Regions from separate parts of the Streptomyces sp. NBC_01591 genome, predicted to be linked through region 2. Evidence: riboswitches for the same ligand, from Rfam matches in the RefSeq annotation. Region 2 holds a riboswitch; the other holds the start of a gene.
What was found. A riboswitch is a leader RNA that binds a small molecule or an ion and turns the genes downstream of it on or off. The one in region 2 is predicted to bind glycine.
Positions count from the first base shown of each region.

Region 1: linked by a shared signal. The riboswitch ahead of gcvP (aminomethyl-transferring glycine dehydrogenase) and the one ahead of gcvT (glycine cleavage system aminomethyltransferase GcvT) in region 2 are both predicted to bind glycine.

Region 1 is NZ_CP109327.1:1,582,845-1,590,092, forward strand. Features, by position in the region: partial or broken gene OG978_RS07445 (IS30 family transposase) at 1-638, opposite strand, end outside; gene OG978_RS07450 (DUF5999 family protein) at 961-1,167, shown strand; gene gcvP (aminomethyl-transferring glycine dehydrogenase) at 1,255-4,140, opposite strand; glycine riboswitch at 4,335-4,431, opposite strand; gene OG978_RS07460 (PRC-barrel domain-containing protein) at 4,545-4,913, shown strand; gene OG978_RS07465 (DNA polymerase IV) at 4,838-6,298, opposite strand; gene OG978_RS07470 (MerR family transcriptional regulator) at 6,356-6,973, opposite strand; gene OG978_RS07475 (bifunctional nuclease family protein) at 7,142-7,248, opposite strand, start outside.
Region 2 is NZ_CP109327.1:6,187,339-6,194,586, reverse strand. Features, by position in the region: gene OG978_RS28695 (enhanced serine sensitivity protein SseB C-terminal domain-containing protein) at 1-36, opposite strand, end outside; gene OG978_RS28690 (enhanced serine sensitivity protein SseB) at 216-986, opposite strand; gene OG978_RS28685 (AAA family ATPase) at 1,023-1,718, opposite strand; glycine riboswitch at 1,877-1,974, shown strand; gene gcvT (glycine cleavage system aminomethyltransferase GcvT) at 2,116-3,231, shown strand; gene gcvH (glycine cleavage system protein GcvH) at 3,324-3,701, shown strand; gene glyA (serine hydroxymethyltransferase) at 3,722-4,981, shown strand; gene OG978_RS28665 (L-serine ammonia-lyase) at 5,136-6,518, shown strand; partial or broken gene OG978_RS28660 (SulP family inorganic anion transporter) at 6,568-6,810, shown strand; gene OG978_RS28655 (hypothetical protein) at 6,910-7,248, opposite strand, start outside.

The sequences.
Region 1 (7,248 bases), 4.6 Mb from region 2:
CTGTACGCAGAGCCTTGGTCAGTTCCCGTCGGAGTTCTCCGCGGCCTTGGACGTAGAGGGCCTGGTAGATGGTCTCGTGGACCACGTGCATCTCCGGACGGTCGGGAAAGTCGCGGTGCAGGTGCTGGACCATCTGCTCCGGGCTCCAGCGCCTGCCCGGGCGGTCCTGGATGTACTCCCGCAGCTCCGGGTTCTGACCGATCTTCCCCGGCTTCGGCCGGGGCCTGCCAGCCCCGGCTCGGGCCGCAGCTGCGAACGGGCGGTACTGGCCGCTCTTCTGGATGCCGGTTGCGTCTGATCTCGCGGCTGACAGTCGAAGGACTACGTCCCAGTTCAGCCGCGATGACCCGTATCGATGCCTTCTCCCTCAGCCGCTCGGCTATGTGGATCCGGTCTGCTTCTCGCAGGTAGCGCGACGGCCCGGAAGTGGGAACCACCCTGGTCGGGGGCACCCACTTCCTGCCTGCGATCTGGTAGCCATGCCGCCATCGTTTGCCCGTGCGCCGGTTGATTCCGACGATTCGGCAGGCCTCCGTGTTGCTCACGCCCTGCTTCATGAGCGCGAAGTACGCCTCCCGTTCCCGGTACAGCTTCTTGGGCCCTTGCCTCAAGCGTTCTTTGCGGATCTGGAAGTCCATTGCATCCCCTGAACTGGGGTGTTGCAACGACTACTAGAACTCAAGCCCGTGGCGGGGCACAGCGCTGAGGGGGCGCACTTCGATGCCCGTCCGGACTAGCCCGGTCCGGCCACCCCGAACCACCCGAAGGGACAGTGCAGTTGCGGTGAACCGTCCGCGCGGGTGATGCGTCCTTCGAGTAAGGGGAAGTGCTGCTGCGAAATCCCTGCGGATTGACGCCCGTGGGGCAACACTGGGACCGGACCGATCGATACGGGGGGCGGCCATGAACACCTCATCCAGCCGCAGGACATTCACTACAACGCAGCGAAAGAACCCAGCCATGTGCCAGCATCAGCCACCATGCCCGACCGCCGACTCAGCCGACCGGGAAGCCGCACGCCTGACGGCGCACCACCCGGAACAGGGCTGGAGCCTGCTGTGCAACGGAGTCCTGCTCTTCGAGGACACCGGTGAGCTGCTCCCGGACGGCCAGATCATCGCTCCGCACCGGCCCCTGGGCACCGATCGGGTGATGAGGGCCGCCTGATCGCGGCCGGTACGAGCTGGGGCCGGCCCGGAGAATCCTCCGAACCGGCCCCGACGCATGACCGCGTCACGCGGTGACGCTCATGACTCAGCTGTCGTACTCGTCCAGCGGCGGGCAGGAGCAGACGAGGTTACGGTCACCGAAGGCACCGTCGATCCGGCGCACCGGCGGCCAGTACTTGTCGGCGGCCGAGACTCCGGCCGGGAAGACCGCCACCTCACGGCTGTACTCGTGCTTCCACTCCCCGCCCAGCATCGCCGCCGTGTGCGGAGCGTTGTGCAGCGGGTTGTCGTCCATGCTCCATTCGCCGGAGGCCACCTTCTCGACCTCGCCGCGAATGGCGATCATCGTGTCGCAGAACCGGTCGAGCTCCGCGAGGTTCTCGCTCTCGGTCGGCTCGATCATCAGCGTCCCGGCGACCGGGAACGACATGGTCGGCGAGTGGAAGCCGTAGTCGATCAGACGCTTGGCGATGTCGTCGACGCTGACGCCGGTGGCCTTGGAGATCGGCCGCAGGTCCACGATGCACTCGTGCGCGACCAGACCGGCCGGGCCGTTGTACAGGATCGGGTAGTGCGGTTCCAGACGCTTGGCGATGTAGTTGGCCGCGAGCACGGCGACCTGCGTCGCACGCTTCAGGCCCTCCCCGCCCATCAGGCGTACGTACGCCCAGGAGATGGGGAGAATACCGGCCGAGCCCCACGGAGCGGCCGAGATCGGTCCGACACCGGTCTCGGGGCCCGCGGCGGGCTGCAGCGGGTGGTTCGGCAGGTACGGCGCGAGGTGCGCGCGCACGCCGACCGGGCCGACGCCGGGGCCGCCGCCGCCGTGCGGGATGCAGAAGGTCTTGTGCAGGTTCAGGTGCGAGACGTCGCCGCCGAACCGGCCCGGCCTGGCGAGGCCCACCAGCGCGTTGAGGTTGGCACCGTCGACGTACACCTGACCGCCGGCGTCGTGCACCTCGGCGCAGATGTCGGCGACGTGCTCCTCGAACACACCGTGCGTCGACGGGTACGTGATCATGAGCACGGCGAGCTCGTCGCGGTGCTTCTCGATCTTGGCGCGGAGGTCCTCTATGTCCACCTCGCCGTCGTCGGCGGTCTTGACCACGACGACCTTCATGCCGGCCATGACGGCGCTGGCCGCGTTGGTGCCGTGCGCGGAGGACGGGATGAGGCAGACGGTGCGCTGCTCGTCGCCGTTGGCCCGGTGGTACGCCCGCACGGCCAGCAGGCCCGCGAACTCGCCCTGCGAGCCCGCGTTCGGCTGGATGGAGACCGCGTCGTACCCGGTGACCTCGGCGAGGCGCTCCTCCAGCTCGCGGATGAGGGTGAGGAAGCCCTGCGCCTGCTCGGCCGGAGCGAAGGGGTGCAGCGCGCCGAACTCGGGCCAGGTGATCGACTCCATCTCGGTGGTCGCGTTCAGCTTCATGGTGCAGGAGCCGAGCGGGATCATGCCGCGGTCCAGCGCGTAGTCCCGGTCGGCGAGCCTGCGCAGGTAGCGCAGCATCGCGGTCTCGGAGCGGTGCTGGTGGAAGACCGGGTGGGTGAGGATCTCGTCGGTGCGCAGCAGACCCTCGGGAAGCGCGTCGGCAGCGGTGGCGTCCAGCGCCTCGATGTCCCCGTCGGCGCCGAAGGCGGCCCAGACGGCGGCGATCTGCGCACGCGTGGTGGTCTCGTCGCAGGCGAGGGAGACCAGGTCGGCGTCGACGAGCCGCAGGTTGACCCCACACTCGCGGGCGGCGGCGACGGTCTCCGCGGCCCTGCCCGGGACGCGCACGGTGAGAGTGTCGAAGTAGGCGCCGGTCACGACGTCGACCCCGGCGGCGCGCAGGCCCTCGGCCAGGATCGTCGCGTAACGGTGGGTACGCCGGGCGATCGTCCGCAGCCCGTCCGGGCCGTGGTAGACGGCGTACATTCCGGCCATGACGGCGAGCAGCACCTGGGCGGTACAGATGTTGCTGGTGGCCTTCTCGCGGCGGATGTGCTGCTCGCGGGTCTGCAGGGCCAGCCGGTAGGCCTTGTTGCCGTCCGCGTCGACGGAGACACCGACGAGGCGGCCGGGAAGGCTGCGGGCGAACTTCTCACGTACGGCCATGAATCCGGCGTGCGGTCCGCCGAAGCCCATCGGCACACCGAAGCGCTGCGTGGTGCCGACCGCGATGTCCGCGCCCAGGTCACCGGGCGAGGTGAGCAGGGTCAGGGCGAGCAGGTCGGCGGCGACCGTGACGATCGCACCCAGCCCGTGGGCCTGCTCGATGACGGGCTTGATGTCCCGGACAGCTCCGGAGGCGCCCGGGTACTGCACCAGCACGCCGAAGACACCGCGCTCGGCGATCTCCGCCGGGATGCCGTCGGACAGGTCGGCGACGACGACCTCGACACCGGTCGGCTCGGCGCGGGTCTCGATGACCGCGATCGTCTGCGGCAGGGCGTCGGCGTCGACCAGGAAGACACCGTCCTTCACCTTGCCGACGCGCCGGGAGAGCGCCATGGCCTCGGCAGCCGCGGTGCCCTCGTCGAGCAGCGAGGCGCCGGAGGTGGGCAGCCCGGTCAGCTCGGCGACCATGGTCTGGAAGTTGAGCAGCGCCTCCAGGCGGCCCTGCGAGATCTCCGGCTGGTACGGCGTGTAGGCCGTGTACCAGGCGGGGTTCTCCATGACGTTGCGCAGGATCACCGGCGGGGTGAAGGTGCCGTAGTAGCCGAGCCCGATCATCGGGGCCAGCACCTGGTTGCGGTCCGCGAGGTCGCGCAGCTCGGCGAGGACCTCGGCCTCGGTGCGTGCGGCCGGCAGCCCGAGTGCCTCCGCGCTCTTGATGACATCGGGCACCGCGGCCGCGGTGAGCTCGTCCAGCGAGCCGTAACCGACCTGGGCGAGCATCTTCGACTGCGCCTCGGCATCGGGTCCGATATGGCGATGCTCGAACGGAATGCCCTGCTCCAGCTGGGAGAGCGGAGTGCGACGGGGGGTCATGGTGGAGGCCTCCTGGTCTGTCACGACCTGCGAGGGGCACCACGGCGCGGGTGCCCGAACGGCCTCCCCCTCTGTCATCTCAACCTGAGAGCTTCACCGGCGCGCCCTGCGGCGTACCGGCTTTCACCGTCGGTGAGGAAGGGACTCGCACCGGCACTCGGCCGCACGATACCCGCCCTGCTTTCCAGAGTGACCTCGTCCGTGCGGTACGGGGGCCTGAGAGATTCCGGGGAGGATTTGCTCCTTCGGCGCCTTCGGATCAGCTCCGGAGGACTCTCCCGCACGGGGTCAGCAGCCATCACCAGCCTACCAGCGGGGTTCGTGGCTGATTTCTCGAGTGGCCAACCACCCGGATCTGCCTTTTTGTAGTGCTTGTGGAGTAGCCGCGACCAGTGGGAGGGACCGTGCAGACCGACATCGATCCGCGCAGCCTGATCGGCCGCAAGGCGTTCGACCGCAAGGGCACCAAGATCGGAACCGTGGACGAGGTGTATCTCGACGACGCGACCGGTGTGCCCGAGTGGGCAGCCGTACGCACCGGACTCTTCAGCCGGGACGCCTTCGTCCCGCTGGAACCCAGCGAATTCGTGGAGGACACGCTCCGCATCCCCTTCGACCGAGCGCTGATCAAGGACGCGCCCGACTTCGGCGTCGGCCGCCATCTCTCACCGGAACAGGAACTCCAGCTCTACCGGCACTACGGTCTGGACTCCCCGCCCGAGGAGACCGGCCCGGACAGGGACTTCGGCAGACTGGCCGGCCAGGACGAGTAGTCCACCGGGTCCCGCACCAACGGCAGCGGATCGGCCGGCTGGAGTTCCGGGTCGTCGATCCGGAACGTACGCACCCGGCCTGGCGCCGACTCGGGCTCCTCGAACCGCACGGTCACCCGGCCGACGCCGCTGCCCTGGACCCAGCCATGGCCGTACACGTCATGGCGTACGTCATGTCCGGCGGGCCACCGCCGTGCGGCGCGCTGCTCGGCGGTCTCCGGGGCCTCCGCCCGGGGATCGCCCGGCAGCTCGGCCCCGTCGTCCCCCGCCGGTGTCGTCCCCCCGGCCGATTCCTCGACTGCGGTCTGCTCACCGGCGGCCTGGGCGAAGAGATCCTCCTGCGTGTAGTCGGCAAGCCCCGTCACGCCCACTCCGAGGAGCCGGACGCCTCCAGTGGTGTCCACGGCCTCCAGGAGCCGTGCGGCGGCCTCACGGACCACCGAGGGGTCGTCCGTGGGCCCGCGGAGCGTCTCGGACCTCGTGAGCGTCGAGAAGTCGTACCGGCGCACCTTCAGCACCACCGTCCGCCCGGACCGCCCCGCGCCCCGCAACCGCTGGACACATCGGTCGGCCAGCCGCTCGACCTCCGTCCTGATCCGCACCCGGTCGTGCAGATCGGCGTCGAAGGTGTCCTCGACCGACACCGATTTGGCGTCCCGCTCCGCGACCACCGGCCGGTCGTCGTACCCGAACGCCATACGGTGGAGCGAGCCGCCGTGGGCCTTCCCCAGCAGCCGTACGAGCTCGTCCTCACCCGCCTCCACCAGGTCGTCGACCGTCGTCATCCCGGCGCGGCGCAGATGGTCCGCCGTCGCGGGCCCGACGCCGGGGAGAATCCGTACCGACATGGGTGCGAGCAGCTCCCGCTCCGTGCCGGGCTCTATGAGCAGCAGACCGTTCGGTTTCGCCTCCTCCGAAGCGATCTTGGCCAGCATCTTGGAACCGGCGAGCCCGACCGAACCGCTGAGCCCGGTGACCGCCTTGATGGCCGTACGCAGCTGCTCACCGATCTCCAGTGCCGAAGCCGTGTCATCGGCGGTCCCTCCGGCCTCCAGGTCCACGAAGGCCTCGTCCAGGCTGAGGGGCTCCACCAGCGGGGAAAGCCGCGCGAGCAGCTCCATCACCTGGTCGCTCACCGTCCGGTACAGCTGGAAGCGGGGCACCAGATAGGCCGCGTTGGGCGCCAGCCGCCGCGCCTGCGCCGTGGGCATCGCCGAGTGCACCCCGAAGCGACGCGCCTCGTACGACGCGGTGGCGACAACCCCGCGCGGCCCCAGACCGCCCACCACGACCGGCTTGCCGCGCAGGCTCGGCTTCGCCGCCTGCTCGGCAGAGGCGTAGAAGGCATCCATGTCCAGATGCAGGATGGTGGGCGCGGCTCTCACATCAATCGATGCTGCCCTACGGCACTGACAATCGCCGCGCCCGAACCGGCGGCCGCGTCAGCCGGCGCGGTTGCGCCGCCGCGCGAGCTCATCGGTGGGATTGTTCCCGATGAGGGTCTCGCCGGTGTCCACCCGCTCGCCGTGCAGCTGCGAGAGGGCGACGTCGACGTCCTGCCACACCACACCCACCGCGATGCCGAAGACCCCCTGGCCGCCCTGGAGCAGGCTGACGACCTCGTCGGGCGAGGAACACTCGTAGACCGTCGCCCCGTCGCTCATCAGCGTCATCCGCTCAAGGTCCTGGAATCCGCGGGCCCGCAGATGCTGCACCGTGGTGCGGATGTTCTGGAGTGCCACGCCCGTGTCCAGGAAGCGCTTCACGATCTTCAGCAGGACGACGTCCCGGAAGCTGTAGAGCCGCTGTGTGCCGGAGCCGTACGCCGGACGCACGCTCGGTTCCACCAGTCCCGTGCGCGCCCAGTAGTCGAGCTGCCGGTAGGTGATCCCGGCCGCCGCGCAGGCGGTCGGCCCGCGGTAGCCGATCTCGTTGGCCGATGCCACTCCGTCCCCCGCCACCGCCGCCGGTTGAACCGGTTGCATGATGGTGTGGTCGGCTGTACTCCCCTGCTGCGGATACGGCCCACCCGCTGCCGTACCGTCGCCGCTGCTACTCACGCCGACCTCCGTCCTTGACCTGCCATCTCGAAGGTAGGCAGTCACTCGGGGTGCGTCAACGATCGCCACACTCGGCACGCCGAGTGATAATCACCCTGAGGGTGGTTTCCCGTGTCTCATGAACGGGAAAGGCTTGCCGAATGCGCTGACGGCGACCCCGAAGAACGGTCACTGACTGTTGGTACCGAAATCCTCCGGAGAGATCTGATCGAGGAACTCGCGGAATTTCTCCACCTCATCCTCCTGCTCGTCCGGGATCGCGATGCCCGCGTCGT
Region 2 (7,248 bases):
GACCTGCCCGGCCGCCGCGGTGCCTGACGCACTCACCTGGTCCCGCCCCTCTTCGATCCACTGTGTCGGCCCGCCGCTCCCGGGCACACGGGTGCGGCATGATGCCGAGGCACCAGCCATGAAACCAGCTTATGCGCCGGTCCTGACACCGACTTGACGCCATGGGTCGAAGCGGTGTTCCACGCCGGTGCCCGCCACGGGCGCCACGAAAGGCCCTACGCGCCCGCCCGCTGGTAGAACGGCTGGATCTTCTCCCGCATCCAGTCGGCGACCGGGTCCTGCGCCACATCGAGCAGTACGAGATTGACCGGCCAGGGCACCTCGACCCGGCCCAGAGCACGGCCGAGGGCGTCCATCGGGGCATTGCGCCCCGCGCCTTCCCAGGTGGAGAACTCGACGCCGATGAAGAGGACGGGGTCGCCGCCCTCGATGCTGGCCAGCGCCCGGCGGGCGGAGAGCACGACGCCGCTCACCTCGAATTCACCGGCCGCCGCGGAGAGGAAGTCGACGGGCTCCTCCTTCCAGTCCGGTTCGTACAGCCGGACCCTGCCGCCGCTGGCCGGCCCGTCCAGCGGGGTGCGTCCGGCCCGGCAGAGTTCGGCCACGGCGGGCGGCGGCAGCGGCAGCCCGACCGCGCCGCCCGGGTTCACGGCGATGCCGAGCTGCGGGGGCAGCCCGCGGGCGAAGTCGCGGGCGGGCGCGACGGTGAAGGACATCTGGGTGCCGACGCAGGCGAGGAACTGCTGTTCGGAGCTGAACACGGGGACGTACGCGGCGCCCTCGATCTCCAGCGTCGGCAGGTCCAGGTCCGACGAGTCGGGTCCGCCGCCGTTGGGCAGCGGCACCCATACCTGGCTGCGTCCGAGCACCTCGACGAGGCGGCCGCCCGCCTCCGGGCTGCCCACCGAGGCCATCAGCACTTCTTCGAGCTCATTGGCCGGCCATCCGCCCTGCGGATGGGACTGGACCTGCGCCGGAACGTCCACTGCTTCCCCTTCTCACCCAAGCTTTCCGGCAGAAGATTAACGCCCGGCCCCGAACCGCCCGTCCGAGAACGTGATCCGGTCGAGCCTCCCCGCCGCCTCCCGGTCCAGCAGCACCGCCGAGCCGCACCCGGGCGGCAGCAGGCCGGTCTCGGCCGCCCTCAGCAGCCTGCCCACCGCCCTGCGGTGCCGGGCGAAGGCGTAGCCCGATACGCCGCGTCCGCGCTCGCGCTGGCCCTCCCTCGCGGTCGCGGGTGTGACGTCGAGCAGGACGAGATGCAGCACACGGCCACGGCGCCGCGCGCCACGGGCCAGCCAGCCGCGCACCCACGACTGCGTCCCGCAGTCGTGGACGACGACGGACTCCCCGGAACGCAGCACCCGCCACAGCCCCCAGTAGTGGGCGGCGCGGACGAGCGGGCGGTAGAGGGCGTACGGCAGTAAGCGGGGCATGGCCCGCGCCCAGCGGTCACGGGTGTCCTGGGAGTCGATGGCGTGCGCCGTCGTCACCGCCCGCCGGATGAGCGTCGACTTGCCGCTGCCGGGCAGCCCGGAGACCACCACCACGTCGCCCGTGGCGAAACGCAGGCCGCGCGGACTGCGCCCGGACCGCTCCCGCAGATCCCGCACGACGGGCGCGTGCGGGCCGGACATCTCCCTCGCCGGGGCCCCCGGCTGTGCGGGCATCGCGCCGTGCGCGACCCCCGCGGTCGTCGCGTACCGCTGCAACGTCATCGCCCTCCCCTGTCGGGTCACCCCACGTATGCCCATGAAGTGTAAAGAAAAGGTAATGCTGCACAACCGTCCACGCCGCCGAATTCCGGTGGGGGACCGAGGCCCCACTCCGGCTCGATGCGTGCGATGATGACCCGGCCAACTGCATAAAGGCCGCTTGAATCCGCGCGGGAGAGTTCCGGTCACCGTTTGTGCCGGGCGCCGAAGGAGCAAGTTCCTCCCTTGAATCTCTCAGGCCCCGTACCGCGTGGATGAGGCAGATCTGAAAAGCGGGCCGCTTCGCGGCTCCACCCAAGGTGCAAGCCGAACCCTTCCAGGGGCTCTCGGCGAACCTCTCAGGTTCCGATGACAGATGGGGAGGGATTGTCCTCGTCGTCATGCCCTGGGAGCCATATCCATGAGCACCGCCCCCCGTCTCACCGCCCTCGATGCCCTGCACCGTTCGCTGGGCGCGACCATGACCGACTTCGCGGGCTGGGACATGCCCCTGCGGTACGCCAGTGAGCGCGACGAGCACAACGCGGTGCGCACGAAGGCCGGCCTCTTCGACCTGTCGCACATGGGCGAGATCACCGTCACCGGCCCCGAGGCGGCGGCCTTCCTGAACTTCGCGCTGGTCGGCAACATCGGCACCGTCGCCGTGGGCCGGGCCCGCTACACGATGATCTGCGCCGAGGACGGCGGCATCCTGGACGACCTGATCGTCTACCGCCTCGGCGAGAGCGAGTACATGGTCGTCGCCAACGCGGGCAACGCCCAGATCGTGCTGGACGCGCTGACGGCGCGGGCCGACGGCTTCGACGCCGAGGTGCGCGACGACCGCGACGCGTACGCGCTGCTCGCCGTCCAGGGCCCCGAGTCCCCCGCCATCCTGGCCGCCGTCACCGATGCCGACCTGGACGGTCTGAAGTACTACGCCGGTCTGCCCGGCACGGTCGCCGGTGTCCCCGCGCTGATCGCCCGTACCGGCTACACCGGTGAGGACGGCTTCGAGCTGTTCGTCGCCCCCGTCCACGCCGAGCAGCTGTGGAAGGCGCTGACCGAGGCGGGCGCCTCCCGCGGCCTGATCCCGTGCGGGCTCTCCTGCCGCGACACGCTGCGCCTGGAGGCGGGCATGCCGCTGTACGGACACGAGCTGACCACCGGGCTCACCCCGTTCGACGCCGGTCTCGGCCGGGTCGTGAAGTTCGAGAAGGAGGGCGACTTCGTCGGCCGCAAGGCCCTCCAGGCCGCCGCCGAGCACGCCGAGACCGCCCCGCCGCGCAAGCTGGTCGGGCTGGTCGCCGAGGGCCGCCGGGTGCCGCGCGCCGGCTTCTCGGTCGTCGTCGGCGGCGAGGTCGTCGGCGAGGTCACCTCGGGCGCCCCGTCGCCCACCCTGGGCAAGCCGATCGCCATGGCGTACGTCGACGCCGCGCACGCCACGCCCGGTGCCGAGGGCGTCGGAGTGGACGTCCGGGGCACCCACGAGCCGTACGAGGTCGTGGCGCTGCCGTTCTACAAGCGCCAGAAGTGACGTCCGCGCTCCTCGAGAAGTGACGCATTCGCGTCTCACACCGTAAGACCACCGTTCATCAGCACTCCCCCGCGTACAGGAGAATTCAGGTCATGAGCAACCCCCAGCAGCTGCGTTACAGCAAGGAGCACGAGTGGCTGTCGGCCGTCGAGGACGGTGTGGCCACGATCGGTATCACCGAGCACGCGGCCAACGCGCTCGGCGACGTCGTCTACGTCCAGCTCCCCGAGGTCGGTGACACGGTGACCGCGGGCGAGACCTGTGGTGAGCTGGAGTCGACCAAGTCGGTCAGCGACCTGTACTCCCCGGTGACCGGCGAGGTCACCGAGGCGAACCAGGACGTCGTGGACGACCCGTCGCTGGTGAACTCCGCTCCCTTCGAAGGCGGCTGGCTGTTCAAGGTACGCGTCGCGGAGGAGCCGGGGGACCTGCTCTCCGCCGACGAGTACACCGAGTTCTCCGGCAACTAAAGACCCCAAGGGACCACCTGATGTCGCTTCTCAACTCCTCCCTCCACGAGCTGGACCCGGACGTCGCCGCCGCTGTCGACGCCGAGCTCCACCGTCAGCAGTCCACCCTCGAGATGATCGCCTCGGAGAACTTCGCTCCGGTCGCGGTCATGGAGGCCCAGGGCTCCGTCCTCACCAACAAGTACGCCGAGGGCTACCCCGGCCGCCGCTACTACGGCGGCTGCGAGCACGTCGACGTCGTCGAGCAGATCGCCATCGACCGCATCAAGGCGCTGTTCGGCGCCGAGGCCGCGAACGTCCAGCCGCACTCCGGTGCGCAGGCCAACGCCGCCGCGATGTTCGCGCTGCTCAAGCCGGGCGACACGATCATGGGCCTGAACCTGGCCCACGGCGGTCACCTGACCCACGGCATGAAGATCAACTTCTCCGGCAAGCTCTACAACGTGGTCCCGTACCACGTCGACGAGACCGGCGTCGTGGACATGGCCGAGGTCGAGCGTCTGGCCAAGGAGTCCAAGCCGAAGCTGATCGTCGCCGGCTGGTCCGCGTACCCCCGTCAGCTGGACTTCGCCGCCTTCCGCCGCATCGCGGACGAGGTCGGCGCGTACCTCATGGTCGACATGGCGCACTTCGCCGGTCTGGTGGCCGCGGGGCTGCACCCCAACCCGGTGCCGCACGCCCACGTCGTCACGACCACCACGCACAAGACCCTCGGCGGTCCGCGCGGTGGCGTCATCCTGTCGACGCAGGAGCTCGCCAAGAAGATCAACTCCGCGGTCTTCCCGGGCCAGCAGGGCGGCCCGCTGGAGCACGTGATCGCGGCCAAGGCGGTCTCGTTCAAGGTGGCGGCGACGGAGGAGTTCAAGGAGCGCCAGCAGCGCACCCTGGACGGCGCCCGCATCCTCGCCGAGCGCCTGGTCCAGCCGGACGTCACCGAGGTCGGTGTCTCCGTGCTGTCCGGCGGTACGGACGTCCACCTGGTCCTCGTCGACCTGCGCAACTCCGAGCTGGACGGCCAGCAGGCCGAGGACCGGCTCCACGAGCTGGGCATCACGGTCAACCGGAACGCCATCCCGAACGACCCGCGGCCGCCGATGGTCACCTCGGGTCTGCGGATCGGTACGCCGGCCCTGGCGACCCGCGGTTTCCAGACCGAGGACTTCACCGAGGTCGCGGAGATCATCGCCGCCGCCCTCAAGCCGTCCTACGACGCGGACGCCCTGAAGGCCCGCGTCGTCGCGCTGGCCGAGAAGTTCCCGCTGTACCCCGGCCTGAAGTAATCCGGACAAGTTCTGGTAACACGTTGGGGCGGGGCACCGCGCACACTGAACTGTGAGCGCGGTGCCCCGTCCCATGCCCCGCCCTCCGGGCCGCCCGGCCCGTACCGCACCACCCGGCAGACGACGATGTCTACCAACCCCTGAGGAGTCACCCGTGGCCATCTCGGTCTTCGACCTGTTCTCGATCGGCATCGGCCCGTCCAGCTCCCATACGGTCGGCCCGATGCGCGCCGCCCGGATGTTCGCGCGCCGGCTGAAGAACGAGGGCCTGATCGCCCACACCGCCTCGATACGCGCCGAGCTGTACGGCTCGCTCGGTGCGACCGGGCACGGCCACGGCACCCCCAAGGCCGTGCTGCTCGGCCTGGAGGGCGAGTCGCCCCGCACCGTCGACGTGGAGTCCGCCGACGACCGGGTCGAGCAGATCCGTACCACCGGCCGGATCAACCTCCTCGGCATGCACGAGATCGACTTCGACGCCGACGAGCAGCTGATCCTGCACCGCCGCAAGGCCCTCCCGTACCACGCGAACGGCATGACGATCTTCGCCTTCGACCGCGAGGGCGCCCCGCTCCTGGAGAAGACCTACTACTCGGTCGGCGGCGGCTTCGTCGTGGACGAGGACGCGGTGGGCGAGGACCGGATCGTGCTCGACGACACCGTCCTCAAGCACCCCTTCCGCACCGGCGACGAACTGCTGCGGCTCTCGAAGGACACCGGCCTGTCCATCTCCTCGCTGATGCTGGAGAACGAGCGGGCCTGGCGCACCGAGGACGAGATCCGCTCGGGCCTGCTGGACATCTGGCGCGTCATGCAGGCCTGCGTCTCGCGCGGCATGTCCCGCGAGGGCATCCTGCCCGGCGGCCTCAAGGTCCGCCGCCGCGCCGCGAACACCGCCCGCCAGCTGCGCGCCGAGGGCGACCCCCAGACCCACGCGATGGAGTGGATCACCCTCTACGCGATGGCGGTCAACGAGGAGAACGCGGCGGGCGGCCGGGTCGTCACCGCCCCCACCAACGGCGCCGCGGGCATCATCCCGGCCGTCCTGCACTACTACATGAACTTCGCGGCCGGCGGCGCCACCGAGGCGGAGAAGGAGGACGGCGTCGTCCGCTTCCTCCTCGCCGCCGGAGCCATCGGCATGCTCTTCAAGGAGAACGCCTCCATCTCCGGCGCCGAGGTCGGCTGCCAGGGCGAGGTCGGCTCCGCCTGCTCCATGGCCGCGGGCGCCCTCGCCGAGGTCCTCGGCGGCACCCCCGAGCAGGTCGAGAACGCCGCCGAGATCGGCATGGAACACAACCTCGGCCTCACCTGCGACCCGGTCGGCGGCCTCGTCCAGATCCCGTGCATCGAGCGCAACGGCATGGCCGCGGTCAAGGCCGTCACGGCGGCGAAGATGGCGCTGCGCGGCGACGGCAGCCACAAGGTCTCCCTCGACAAGGTCATCAAGACCATGAAGGAGACGGGCGCGGACATGAGCGTGAAGTACAAGGAGACGGCGCGGGGCGGGCTCGCGGTGAACATCATCGAGTGCTGAGGATCCAGGTCCTGATAGCGGCGCCCGGAGGCCGTGGGACGCCGGTTCGCACGACGTGCCCTGGCCGGTCTACCCGCTGATCGCCGGCGGCCTCGCGCTGCTGGTGTTCTTCCCCAGGGTCACCAGGGTGATCCCGGCACCGCTGGTCTCGGTCGTCGTCCTCACGGTCATCACCGTCGCCGCCGGGATCGCCGTCCCGACCGTGGGCGACCGGGGCGACCTGCCGTCCTCGCTGCCGGTGCCCGGCCTGCCGGATGTGCCGTTCACGCCGGACACGACGAACAGCGCGGCAAGACCGTCGAGATCGTCGGCCTGAACGAGCCGAGCGCCGCGATGCACAAGACCCTCAGCGGCGAACTCACCGGCAGCCACTGACCTCGGGCGCTGCCTGTCACGGCACCGGTCGACCCCGCAGGGTCACCCCGTACCTCGTGCGCAGGCGGTCGATCTCCCACCACGCCACGGCCGAGACCGAGACCGGGCCACCGATCAGGGCGCAGATCCGGATGAACGGCGGGCCCGGCGGCATGCCGTCCGTGATCAGGTTGATGGCCGCCAGCTCCCACACCAGCACACCGGTCAGCAGGGCCGGAAGCGCGGAGTGCACCTCGGAGGTACCGAACACGGTGCGGACCATCGTCGCGGACGCGAAGAAGACGAAGAACACCGTCCACACCTCCGGAGCGGTCAGGGCGAGCGCGACGAGCGGAGTGAACCACTGGTTCTCCAG